One region of the Providencia xihuensis genome, then DNA from elsewhere that is predicted to be linked to it. Evidence: predicted binding sites of a transcription regulator. Region 1 holds the regulator's gene; each other region holds the start of a gene.
What was found. Region 1 encodes CRP, which controls carbon source genes, mostly activating them, when cyclic AMP is high. Its sites were predicted from a motif close to ATGTGANNNNNNTCACAT; they were not measured.
Positions count from the first base shown of each region.

Region 1 (4,748 bases):
TACTGTCAATGATATCTGGCTCGTTTATCTCCGCGATGAATACGATTGTCGTGCCAGGGGGGAAATTAGGCTTAGCAATGGAATTAATTATGATGCCAATAGTCGAAAAGCTAATTACTCAGAAACATGACTAAATTGTTTTTTTGATTATTAAATAAGATGCTTACCATTAATTAGAATAAGCATCTTATTTTTAAAATATATCAATAACTATTAAATTTATTTTTAATTTTTAATTTTTAATTTTTAATTTCAAAGCTATGTGTCACTTCGACGGTCTTTTCTAACATCAACGCGACTGAACAATATTTTTCAGCAGAAAGCTGAACTGCACGTTCAACCGCTTTATCCGTTAATTCATTCCCTGTTACAATAAAATGCAAATGGATTTTAACGAAATAACGAGGCGCTTCTTCACGGCGCTGAGAGGTTAATTTCACTTCACAGTCGGTAATATCATTACGGCCTTTTTGTAAGATGGATACCACATCAATTGCACTGCAACCACCTGCAGCCATTAACACCATTTCCATTGGGCTTGGTGCTTTATCGCCTGCATTGCCGTCCATCATCACTTGGTGGCCTGACGCTGACTCACCTAAAAAAGAGAGCCCCTCCACCCATTTAACTCTTGCTTCCATTTTATTCCCCTTGAAATGAAATCGATTTAAAGGCTACATTGTTCCATAGATATAAAGAATGTTATATCAGCTTTATTCTGCTGAAGCGATACAGGGAAGACTTTCTGTATCGGATATGCTACAAACAATACTTAGTTGATAGGATTAAGATCAAAACTCAACGTTTTATTTGATTATATTATAGTGTTGATATCAATTTGTTTACCCTAACCATGAAAAGCGATTGATGCAATGTTGCTCTTCCTGTTATTTAGGGTATATAAGACAAATTAATATGCTAAGCTAGTGACTTTAAAGCCAGCCTTTCTGGTACGCTTTTTCCGGATGGCTGCAATAACATACAGAGGATAACGCTAATGGTTCTCGGCAAGCCACAAACAGACCCTACTCTTGAATGGTTTTTGTCACACTGCCATATTCATAAGTATCCATCCAAGAGCACACTGATCCATCAGGGTGAGAAAGCAGAAACCCTTTACTACATAGTTAAAGGTTCAGTGGCTGTTTTAATCAAAGATGAAGAAGGCAAAGAAATGATCCTCTCCTACCTGAATCAGGGGGATTTCATTGGTGAGCTTGGATTATTTGAAGAAGGGCAAGAACGTACTGCGTGGGTTAGAGCAAAAATCGCCTGCGAAGTTGCTGAAATTTCTTACAAAAAATTCCGTCAATTGATTCAGGTTAATCCTGATATCTTAATGCGCCTTTCCGCGCAAATGGCAAGCCGCCTGCAAACAACGTCAGAAAAAGTGGGCAACCTCGCCTTCTTAGACGTAACAGGCCGTATTGCACAAACGCTACTGAATTTAGCCAAACAACCTGATGCCATGACACATCCAGATGGGATGCAAATCAAAATCACCCGTCAGGAGATTGGCCAAATCGTTGGTTGTTCCCGTGAAACTGTCGGCCGTATTTTGAAAATGCTGGAAGATCAAAACTTAATCTCCGCGCATGGTAAAACCATTGTTGTTTACGGTACTCGATAACTAACCTTTCGCCTCACTCCCTTGGTGGGGCGCACACTTTGGAATAGCTTTATATTATTGGTATAAAGCTATTCACCCAAAATACAATTTTTATATATCATTTCTTAATGAGTGTCGTTTCTTTATATTTTCTCTATTTAGCTACCTATAAAATAATAATTATAATATTAAATAGGGAGTTATGTTCATGAAAGTTACACTGAGCAAGTTATCAGGTCATTCCGAAATTTTTAAAAATATTAGTAATTCCGATGATTTCATAAAAAAAATTTTCACCGTGACTACCACATCGAGAAAAGAACCATTTTCCGCTCATCGACAATTCAAACCATCACATACTTGTAGCCTAGAAAGTATTGATTCTGCTTATGAAAGTGATTCAGAAAATGTAAATGATACTAAATTATTAAGCGCTGACGAGTTTAAATATAAAGTTAATCAATTGAAAGGTAATTTATATAAATTTTACGCATCTACTTTTTATAATGAGCAAGATGCCGATTCGCTAATAAAAGAAAATCAGACTGTATTTGACGAATTTAACAATGCTGATAAAGAAATATATGGATATGCCAATTTTTTGTACCGATACGTTAAAATCCCAGGGATTAACATCAAAAATTCAGAAATAAAAGATGAAATCATAAGAAACTATCATCAGCCAAAGCAACTAGAAAATAAAAACGGCACTAAAATCCCTTTAATAATTAGAATAAACAAAAAAAATATCAATAATATTGACTTATCTTTAGAAGCAAGTAAGAAAAAAACAACGAATTTTTCTCAGAAAAAAATTATATATGTACACGATAAAGTTACTGACAACAGCCAATATAACTCTAAAGCCATCCCTTTACCTAAAAGCACTTTTGAGTTTAAGGGAAATATACTACAAACAAAAACCTCAGTATTAAGAACACAATATATCAAACAACATTACAAACTATCTAACAAACCTACGCCATTAGACTATAAAAAACAAAAAAATAGGAATATCAATTCAATTAAAACCTCTGACTTAATAAAAATAAGCAATAGTATTAAAAAAGAACAAAGACTAACAATGGAAATGGATGCACTTAAAGATAATATCATTAAAATACAAAATCAAATTAATATTAATGATAATTTATTGAAAGAACTGAAAAAATAAACCATTCAGTAAAACACCTTCTGCATTTATTTAACACCATCATTACATTAATAATTAATTACTTCTTAGCATTAATATAGGATATGACTATGAAAACTAACACCCTAAACAATACCATAACTAGCTCGCCATACAGAAAAATTTCATCAACTGGAGCAATGAGAGAATCCCCCAGTATTATACAAAAAATTAAAAATATGAAAGTAAATAATCCTTTCTCATTTTTTCGTTTTAACCCAAAAAATACGGAATCAACATTTCATATTAACTTAACCGTAGTTAGTTCAAAGGAAAGTAATTTAAATTTATTTAATAAATTAAACTCAAACAAAAAAACAATATTTTCCCTCGAAAATAAGCTAATAGAAAAATCATTTAATATCCCACAATTCATTAAGGATTTAAAAAATAAAATAGAAAACTCCATTGATAATTTATTAGATAAGAATAAATTTTTTAGCGAAAATACAGCTACAGATGAAATCATAGAAACACAAAATGAAACAATAGGCTATCTTAAACATTACCTAGATTTATTAGACGAAAATGAAAAATTGACAAATAAACACGAAGAGCTAAAAAATGAAATTGATGATCTGAAATCATCTATAAGATATGAATCAAAAACAAGAGGAATTTCACATTTAAAAAAAGAAAGTAAATACTTAGCATCATTAGAAAAAGAAATATCAATAGAAAATGATATAGAAGAAAAAAATGAAAAACTTGAAGAGTTAATTAAAATACAAAGCTCAGTAAGGACTTTATTGAGCAATGAGTTAAAAGATATAAAAAATAAAGTTCACAATATTACACTGGATAAAAATGCTCTAGGAAAAAATATTTTAGCCCTAAAAAAAACAATAATTAGTGAATCTTTAATTACTTATGATGAAGATAATACGCCTATATACCATAATGAATCTCACAACTTTGACTTTGACGATTTTTTTGAAAAGAAACCAGAAGTAGAGAACAAAAAAAATAATGAAAATATTGATAATTTAATATTTGAAAATGAGTCATTATATAATTTAATAGAAGAGTTAGGTAATGATAACCTTGATTATAGAGGTTTAGTCCAAGACTTAAGAATTAATAATAATAATAAAAATCATACAATTAGAGCGCTACAGGAGAAGCTTGCCAATAGAGCACCATCGATGTTCTCAATTAGTCTCACCTCGTTATCTTCTGGCTACCATTCTGATAATGAAGGTAATAACCTTACACCAGACACTAAGGTTAATGAGGAAAAAATAGCTCAAAAAGAAGAGACACTAAAAAATAAATATCCTTTAGCCAATAATAAAGGAATAAAAAAATACTCACATACACATAAAGTTCAATGCCTAGCTGCTGGAATACCAATTAATAGTTCAAAAGAGCAATTACAAGCACGGTTAGAGGCCCAAGCTAAGATGAAAAAAATACTATTGCCAGCTCAATAATCGTTATAAAAATAATATTTTCAATAAGTTGCAGAAATCATTCTGCAACTTATTTATCAGTTATTTCAGCAACTTCCCAATCGCCTTCTCTAATTTCTCCATACCACTGTTAATTTCTTCTTCCGAAATAATCAGCGAAGGCGTAAAGCGCAGTACGTTAGTGCCAGCGTTTAACATCATTAGCCCTTCTACTGCACTGGCTTGTAAGATATCTTTCGAACGGTTGAGTAACCTGCCGTCTAGCTCAGCACCGATTAATAACCCCATTCCTCTGATTTCAGAAAAAATGTTATATTTATCATTCAGCTTATTTAAATGTGCAACAAATAGCTCGCGACGTTTTTCAACACCACTTAGCACTTCTTCAGTATTAATAATATCAAACGCCGCATTGCCTACAGCACAAGCTAATGGATTACCACCATATGTGGTGCCATGTGACCCCACTTCCATCGTTTTAGCGATTTCTTCTGTAGTGATCATGGCGCTGATAGGGAAACCACCACCCAGTGCT
Region 1 covers NZ_CP169565.1:354,361-359,108, reverse strand. Annotated here, with positions in the region: gene ACE2AL_RS01580 (phosphoribulokinase) at 1-134, shown strand, start outside; gene ACE2AL_RS01575 (OsmC family protein) at 240-641, opposite strand; gene crp (cAMP-activated global transcriptional regulator CRP) at 998-1,630, shown strand; gene ACE2AL_RS01565 (hypothetical protein) at 1,818-2,783, shown strand; gene ACE2AL_RS01560 (hypothetical protein) at 2,873-4,234, shown strand; gene ACE2AL_RS01555 (aspartate aminotransferase family protein) at 4,295-4,748, opposite strand, start outside.

Region 2 (4,748 bases), 1.9 Mb from region 1:
TAGCAATGCATTCGCAAGACCATGAGGAATATGGAACTCAGAGCCCAGTTTGTGTGCCATTGAGTGACAAACACCCAAGAAGGCGTTAGCAAAGGCAATACCTGCTAAGGTTGCACCATTGTGTACACGCTCACGTGCCACTGGGTTTTTAGCCCCTTCATGATAACTTGCTGGCAGGTAATCTTTTAATAAGCTTAGCGCTTTTAAAGCTTGACCATCGGTAAACTCATTAGCTAACACGGAGACATAAGCTTCTAATGCGTGGGTGACGGCATCTAAACCACCAAAAGCAGTTAACGATTTAGGCATGTTCATTACAAGGTTAGCATCGACAATTGCCATATTAGGCGTTAATGCATAATCCGCTAATGGGTATTTTTGACCTGTTTTATCGTCGGTGACAACTGCAAATGGTGTGACTTCAGAACCTGTACCTGATGTTGTTGTAATAGCAACTAATTTTGCTTTCACACCCATTTTCGGGAAACGGTGAATACGTTTACGGATATCCATAAAGCGTAACGCCAGCTCTTCAAAATGTGTTTCAGGGTGTTCGTACATGACCCACATAATCTTCGCCGCATCCATTGGAGAACCGCCACCTAATGCGATAATGACATCAGGTTGGAAAGCTTGCATTTGTGCCGCACCTTTACGAACAACTGTTAACGTTGGGTCAGCTTCAACTTCAAAGAAAACATCGGTTTCGATATGGTGTTTTTTGAGGACATTAACCACTTCATCCACATAGCCGTTATTAAATAAATAGCCATCGGTGACAATAAATGCACGTTTTGCACCGTCAGTTGCAATTTCTTCTAGGGCGATAGGTAAACAGCCACGGCGGAAGTAGATTGAATTTGGAAGTTTATGCCACAACATATTTTCAGCTCTCTTCGCCACAGTTTTGGTATTAATTAAATGTTTAGGACCAACGTTTTCAGAGATAGAGTTACCCCCCCAAGAACCGCAGCCGAGTGTGAGAGAAGGGGCTAATTTAAAGTTATACAAGTCACCAATCCCACCTTGTGAGGCAGGGGTGTTGATCAGGATACGCGCCGTTTTCATTTTTTGACCGAAATAATTGACACGTTCATGTTCATTATCTTGGTCTGTATATAAGCAAGATGTGTGGCCAATACCGCCCATCTCAACCAGCTGCTCAGCTTTCGATACTGCATCCTCAAAGTTTTTGCCGCGGTACATGGCTAACAGTGGAGACAATTTTTCATGAGCAAAGGGCTCTGAATCATCGATCAGTTTCACTTCACCAATTAAAATCTTTGTATTGATTGGCACCGTAATGCCAGCCATCTCTGCAATTTTATAAGCAGGTTGACCCACGATAGCTGCGTTTAAATTGCCATTTTTTAAGATGATATCTTGAACAGCTTTGAGTTCTTTACCTTGCAGTAAGTAGCCACCGTGACTTGCAAAACGTTCACGTACTTGACTATAGATTTCATCGACAACGACAACAGATTGCTCAGATGCACAGATAACACCGTTATCGAAGGTTTTGGACATTAAAATAGAAGCCACTGCGCGTTTAATATCTGCAGTTTCATCAATAACCACAGGGGTGTTTCCTGCACCTACACCAATAGCGGGTTTTCCTGAGCTGTAAGCCGCTTTAACCATACCAGGGCCACCTGTCGCCAAGATCAGGTTAATATCAGGGTGATGCATTAATGCATTGGATAATTCAACTGATGGGGAATCAATCCAACCAATAATATCTTTTGGCGCACCTGCTGCGATAGCGGCATTAAGAACAATTTCGGCGGCACGGTTAGTGGCTACTTTTGCGCGAGGGTGCGGAGAAAAGATAATGGCATTACGGGTTTTTAAGCTAATCAGGGATTTAAAGATGGCTGTTGATGTTGGGTTTGTGGTTGGTACGATACCACAAATAATCCCAATAGGTTCTGCGATTGTAATCGTACCAAATGTTGGGTCTTCAGAAAGTACACCGCAGGTCTTTTCATCTTTATAGGCATTATAGATATATTCAGAGGCAAAGTGGTTTTTGATCACTTTATCTTCAACAATACCCATTCCAGACTCTTCTACCGCGAGTTTTGCGAGAGGGATACGTGCATCAGCAGCAGCAAGGGCAGCAGCGCGGAAGATTTCATCTACTTTTTCTTGCGAAAAACTAGCGAATTCGCGTTGAGCTTTTTTGACACGAGCAACGAGTTCATTGAGTTCGGTAACGTTAGTTACGGACATATAGATTACTCCTGATAAATGTTAAACTTTTTAAGCCAATGAGCAATGTATCTATTATAAAGAGGTTTAAAAAAGACCACTTAAAAAAGAAAGTATAGATAATATCTATAATAACGTAGCTCATCATCGCCTATTGGCTTAAAAACCTTGTTAAAACGTGAATTATTGATGATTGGTTCACCATTAACTCTGTCTATCAGTTAAGGATAGATTAACAAAACAGGAATTAAATAAAGTGATCTAAATCACGAAAATGGCAAGCTGACACCTTTCAGCATGGCTATTTTTGTACTATTTGAAATAGTGTTGTTGGTGTATTAATTAACTTTCACATAAGTAAGCTAAATGCGTCGAGATTGATAATAAAGCTAACAAAAAATGGGGTAAAAAGAGACATTCACAGAAATTAGTGCTTTTCTCAAGGAAATTTACTGCATCAGTGATAAAATTATTTAAGACATCAATAAACCTCTAACAAGAGTTATTTAAGGAAATGAATGAGTGAGTGCAGCATTACTTGACTTATCGGGCTACATTAAATTTTTTATCGGTTTATTTGCATTGGTAAACCCTGTGGGTATTTTGCCTGTGTTTATCAGTATGACTAATTATCAAAGTAATGCAGGGAGAAATAAAACCAATACCATTGCGAATACTTCCGTTGCTATTATTTTATGTACGTCATTATTAATTGGCGATTCAATCTTACAATTATTTGGGATTTCTATTGATTCATTCCGTATTGCAGGGGGGATATTGATTGTCACCATCGCAATGTCGATGATCAGCGGGAAAATTGGTGAAGACAAACAGAATAAACAAGAAAAAACAGAAACAGCGGTTCGCGACAGCATTGGTGTTGTGCCTCTGGCATTACCGTTAATGGCTGGCCCTGGAGCAATAAGTTCTTGTATTGTTTGGTCTTCAAGGTGGCATGGCTGGCAAAATTTCTTGGGTTTAGCCCTAACCAGTATTTTCTTTGCCTTTTGTTGTTGGTTATTATTTCGCTCCGCTTCGTTATTAGTACGCTATTTAGGGCAGACAGGGATCAACGTTGTTACGCGTATTATGGGATTATTATTGATGTCGTTGGGCATCGAATTTATCGTCACAGGGGTTAAAGCACTTTTCCCAGGTTTACTCTAAAACACCTCTTTCCAATGCTGCTGTTATGCATTTTGCTGACAGCAGCATTGAGAAAAACTATCGCCTTTCAAAAACAGTATTGTGGTATCCAATAGCAGGATATGTCGTTATCTAATCTCTTTCACAACAAACAATCAGCAATAATAAAAGTCACATCTGTAATTAAATATCGCATTTTTTGCTAAAACAGGGATAAAAAGTAAGGAATTGTGAGCTACGTAAATTTATTCACTATTTTAATTGGTGTTTGTTAATGATATGTTTGGAAGTGTGAAGGGGGGACATGCTGTACGATATGATGGGGTTTATGGTATAGCATTGATTTTAATGTGTTTAATGGTGTATTGATGAGTTTTTTTTAGAAATAGCATGAAATTTTTAACTAACAAATGTTAATTAATTGTTTTAATTATTCATATTCAAAGGGTGCATTTGGCCATGTTCGGCTAGATAAAAGGTTTCGTTAATTACTGCGAAGGTTGCTAATCATGAGGGATAAAATGATAAGAACGGCAATGGGTTTGGGAGCACTGTCATTATTTATTACGACATCATCAATGAGTGCCAATATTGTTAAACCTGTACAGTCAATTGTGATTAACAATGGTTCAGAAGTGGCTTCCCTTGACCCGCACAAAGTGGAGGGAGTGCCTGAAAGTAATGTTATTTTAAATTTGTTAGAAGGCCTAGTTTATACTGATGTCGATGGCAAAGTGACACCAGGTGTGGCAAAAAACTGGGTAAATGATAATTACATTACTTGGATTTTTACGCTCAGAGATGACGCAAAGTGGAGTGATGGAACCCCTGTCACTGCGGAAGATTTTGTCTATAGCTGGCAACGTCTCGCGGATCCAGCAACGGGCTCACCTTATTCAAGTTACCTACAAAACGCTTATATTTTAAATGCAGATGCTATTTTGGCAGGGAAAAAGCCTGTCAATGAACTTGGCGTAAAAGCCTTAGATCCTCATCACTTACAAGTCACGTTAAGCCATCCTGTCCCCTATTTTGTTGATATGCTATCCCATACAGCGATGAAGCCTGTTAATAAACAGACAATTGAAAAACATGGTGATAAATGGACTCAACCACAAAATTTTGTGGGTAATGGGGCATATTTGCTGGATAAATGGGTGGTTAACGAGCGCATTGTTGTAAAACGTAATCCGTTATATTGGAATAATGTGCAGAGCCAGATAGACCAAGCGACGTTCCTCGCAATTTCTTCTGAAGTTAGTGATATCAACCGCTATCGCAGTGGGGAAACCGATATCAGCAATTCCGCTATTCCGCCCGCGCTTTATCAAAAGATGAAGCAAGAAAAGCCCAATGAGTTATATGTAAGGCCTTATTTGTGTACTTTTTAT
Region 2 covers NZ_CP169565.1:2,228,609-2,233,356, forward strand. Annotated here, with positions in the region: gene adhE (bifunctional acetaldehyde-CoA/alcohol dehydrogenase) at 1-2,232, opposite strand, end outside; gene ACE2AL_RS09935 (YchE family NAAT transporter) at 2,734-3,378, shown strand; gene ACE2AL_RS09940 (ABC transporter substrate-binding protein) at 3,879-4,748, shown strand, end outside.
Region 2: a site for CRP is predicted at 2,466-2,483, ahead of adhE (bifunctional acetaldehyde-CoA/alcohol dehydrogenase). Genes of this name have one in related genera too.

Region 3 (4,748 bases), 1.9 Mb from region 1:
GTCAGTGTGTTTATTGAATTTTAATGGTTCAGATGCATACACTTCTTTATCAGCGACCTTATCAAAATAGTGACCGCCAAGGCCGTAAACAGTCGCTTTGTGAATATCACTGATGTTGAAGTAAGTGTGTAATGCTGCTGTCGTTTCAAAATCACCATAGCTTTCGAGCTCAAGCTCACAGGTTTCACCCAGTTTCATTCGTAAAATCAATGTGAACTCGTGGGGCCATAGCTTACGGGTATAATCAGTGTCAGTGAGCGTAAAGGTTAAAATTACCCCATCATCATGTTCATTATGGGCAGTAAATTGCCAAGGCAAGATACGCGCAAAGCCGTGACTCGGACTCGCTACAGGGCCAAACCATGGCCAACAGATAGGAATGCCTCCACGGATTGCTACGCCGTTTTTAAACGCACTTTCAGAACTTAGCCAAAGACACGGCTTTTGCCCCGCAGGTTGCCAATCAATGAGATGTGCGCCTTGTAAACTGACTGCACCACGAACTTTTGGGTGAGAAACCACAATCAGTGGTAGGTCACCTAATTGGCGTTGAGTGATATAGGCAGAGAGTTGTTTAATAACGGGTAGAGCAAAAATTTTTTCGTGCATGGTATCGGCCTGTGTTAGTAGAAACAGCATTAATACGCATTATACGTTTTGCGTGTGGCAGATTTGTGCGATGTATGGCACTTATCTTAAATCTGATTGAAAGTTGGTTTATACAGTATCGAATAATGGATTAAAGATAAATGAAGTGAGATAAAATATTAATGCAGTATTCGATATGATACAAAAGAGCCGCCAATTGGCGGCTCAGTCAGGCTAATTACTTAACAACACTTATTTAGAGATGTGAGCAATCAGGTCTAATACTTTGTTTGAGTAACCTGTTTCGTTGTCATACCAAGAAACTAATTTAACAAAGTTATCGTTCAGTGCGATACCAGCTTTAGCATCAAACACAGAAGTCAGTTTTTCACCGTTGAAGTCTGTTGATACAACGTCATCTTCAGTGTAGCCCAGAACACCTTTCAGTTCGCCTGCTGCAGCTTCTTTGATAGCTTCACAGATTTGCGCGTAAGTTGCTGGTTTTTCTAAACGTGCAGTTAAGTCAACAACTGAAACGTTTGGTGTTGGTACACGGAAAGACATACCAGTCAGTTTACCGTTCAGCTCAGGAATAACTTTACCTACAGCTTTAGCAGCACCAGTTGAAGATGGGATGATGTTTTGAGAAGCACCACGACCACCACGCCAGTCTTTGTGAGAAGGGCCATCAACTGTTTTTTGCGTTGCAGTTGTTGCGTGAACAGTCGTCATCAGACCTTCAACGATACCGAATTTGTCGTTGATAACTTTAGCCAGCGGCGCTAAGCAGTTAGTTGTACAAGATGCGTTAGAAACGATTTCTTGACCTGCGTAAGCTTTGTGGTTAACGCCCATAACGAACATTGGAGTGTCATCTTTAGAAGGGCCAGTCAGAACAACTTTTTTCGCACCTGCTTGGATGTGTTTACGCGCAGTTTCGTCAGTCAGGAAGATACCTGTTGCTTCAGCAACAACATCAACACCAACTTCGTTCCATTTCAGGTTTGCAGGATCTTTTTCTGCAGTAACACGGATTTTTTTACCGTTTACAACCAGGTGACCATCTTTAACTTCAACAGTACCGTTGAAACGACCGTGAGTTGAATCGTATTTCAGCATGTAAGCCATGTATTCTGCATCGAGCAGGTCGTTGATAGCAACGATTTCGATATCAGAACGCTCTTGTGCAGCACGGAAAACGATACGGCCAATACGACCAAAACCATTAATACCTACTTTGATAGTCATAGTATTTCCACCAGCTATTTATTCGTGAATTAAGTTGTAGTTAAAGTTACCAAAACCTTGCCAGCCGTCAAGCGGAATCGTGTCAATTATTGAAAAAAATCAATTCTGATACCACTAACTGCTTATTTGTCAGCCACTTCAGCGGCAAACACAGCCGCACGTATTATCGGGATTGTACGGCATAATGAAACCATCTATCAGTGATATATGTGATACGCTTCACAAATCAAAACGGAAAGTAAGATGCTTCTTAGTTTAGAATAGTTTTATAAAAATTGTTGTTAATTTTTTGTTGCTGAAAATTACGGTGTGATAGTCATCAACAGAACAAATTGCTTAAATACGTGGATAAGTTATGTCACAGAAAGATAAACAACACGTTGATATTTCAGATTTAAATGAGATACAGCGTTATGTTACACAGCAAGCGGGCACTGAGCCGCCATTTAGTGGTCAATTATTGCATAACCGTAAAGAGGGTGTGTACGAATGCCTGTGTTGTGGTACACCTTTATTTATGTCTGAGACTAAATTTGATGCAGGTTGTGGGTGGCCAAGTTTCTATGAGCCAGTGAATGATCATGTCATCAAATACATCGAAGATTTTTCTCATGGTATGCATCGTATTGAAGTCCGTTGCCAAAATTGTAATGCCCACTTAGGGCATGTGTTCCCTGATGGACCTATGCCAACAGGGCAACGTTACTGTATTAATTCAGCATCCTTAAGCTTTTTGGATGAGTCATCGGGTGAAAAGACGCGTGGTTAGGCTGCTGAAGGCTGCTGAAGTTTATAAGTTGTTATCAATAACCTTCAGCAATAACGATTCAGCTAAAAATAAAAAAGCAATTTAACTAAACGTCAGTATAATTTTTTGAAGGAGCGGTGCCATGAGTGTAGAAGTCGACCCAAAACATATTGAACAATTGCTTGCAGTAATGACCCCAGAGATTTATGAGCGTCTCGTTACTGCCGTTGAGTTGGGGAAATGGCCAGATGGAGTTCCTTTAACGGCGGAGCAAAAAGAACATAGCTTACAGATGGTGATGCTGTGGCAATCACGCCATAACCATGATGCTGAACATATGACTGTTGGTACCAATGGTGAGATCACCATGAAAAGCAAGCAAGAGCTGAAAGCGATGTTCCAAGGGGAGATGTTCGCAACACTCAAACCGCAAAATAACGATTAAGGTTGAGCGGCAATATTTTCTCAAGGAATACAGTACAAGAGAAAATATTGCTGAGGAAAATGAGGGGTTAGGCAATATCGTCTAGTGTGATAAGTTTGGCGCCTTGCTGTTCCATTTCGGTTAATGCAATCTGGCTGTCATTAGCGGTTAAGTTTACCCCACGACAGCCGTCAACTAATACATCAACGCTGTAGCCCAAATTCAAGGCATCGAGCACTGTAAATTTAACGCAATAATCGGTCGCAATCCCCATAATAATTAAATGGGTGATCCTCTGAGCTTGTAGCCATGTGTGTAATCGAGTTTGACTTACCTTATCGTTATCAAAGAAAGCGCTATAGCTATCAACTTGCGGGTTTTCGCCTTTCGTAAATGTTTCTTGAATGGCTTGAGTGTTTAATTGTGGGTGGAACTCTGAGCCATATTCGCCTTGGACACAATGTACAGGCCACCATACTTGCGCCAGCCCATTAAGTTCACCGATATCGCCAATTTGTGTGCCTGAGTTTGCGGCAAAACTTAAATGATTAACAGGGTGCCAATCTTGACTTGCAAGGGTGGTAATCCCTTTTTGTTGGCAAATCGTGATTGCTTTATTTGCTATGTCTATAACGTGTTCACTTTCATTCACAGCGAGAGTGCCGCCTGTGCAAAAATCATTTTGTAAATCGACTAATAATAAGGCCGTTTTCATCATTTCCTCAGTTATTCATCAGCGTAACTCAATTCACCGCGTAAATTATTTTGCATTAATTCGCGGATCAGCGCAGGTGTGTAATCTTGGCTCAGTAAATAATGTAATTTACTCAATGCCGCTTCAAAAGTCATGTCATAACCACTAATTACCCCTGATTCTGCGAGGGCATGTCCTGTGGCATAGCCTTCCATATTCACACGCCCTGAAATGCACTGTGTTAGATTGACCACAATAATCCCACGGTTAGTCGCTTCCCGTAGAATGCGCAGTAATTCAGGCTGCTGAGGTGCATTCCCGACCCCATAAGAGCGCAAGATTAATGCTTTGACGGGTTGTTGAAGGATATTACGAACAATATCAATAGATAAACCAGGGTAGAGCGTGACAACGCCAATCGGTTGAGGTGTGATGCGGTGTGTCTTGAATTCCCCGACGCCAATGGGGGCGGGGCAAGCATTAAAAGTACGAATATGAATACCTGCTTCCATCAACGGTGAGCAGTTCGGGGAACTAAAGGCATCGAAACCATCTGCATGCGCTTTGACTGTACGGTTACCACGGTACAATTTATTGTTGAAAAATAATCCTACTTCATTAATGGGATAATTTGCTGCTAAATACAAGGCATTCAATAAGTTAGTTTGACCATCAGAACGTAATGCTTCCAATGGAATTTGTGACCCTGTCACGATAACGGGCTTCTTTAAGTTTTCAAACATAAAAGAAAGGGCGGATGCTGTAAATGCCATGGTATCCGTGCCGTGTAAAATGACAAACCCATCATATTTTTCATAGTGTTGGCAAATATCATCTGCAATGATTTGCCAATCTTCAGGGGTGATATCGGATGAGTCGATTAACGGCTGATGTTCGCGAATTGTGAATTCAGGCATTTCTGGACGGTGAAATTCAGGCATCTGAGCCAATTGCGCTTGTAAATGACCTGAGACAGGTATGTAACCTTGCGGTGAGTGACGCATGCCGATGGTGCCGCCAGTATAAACGACATAAATAGATTTCTT
Region 3 covers NZ_CP169565.1:2,208,652-2,213,399, forward strand. Annotated here, with positions in the region: gene ACE2AL_RS09835 (D-hexose-6-phosphate mutarotase) at 1-609, opposite strand, end outside; gene gapA (glyceraldehyde-3-phosphate dehydrogenase) at 841-1,836, opposite strand; gene msrB (peptide-methionine (R)-S-oxide reductase MsrB) at 2,192-2,605, shown strand; gene ACE2AL_RS09850 (YeaC family protein) at 2,727-3,029, shown strand; gene pncA (bifunctional nicotinamidase/pyrazinamidase) at 3,097-3,723, opposite strand; gene ansA (asparaginase) at 3,735-4,748, opposite strand, start outside.
Region 3: a site for CRP is predicted at 2,044-2,061, ahead of msrB (peptide-methionine (R)-S-oxide reductase MsrB). Genes of this name have one in related genera too.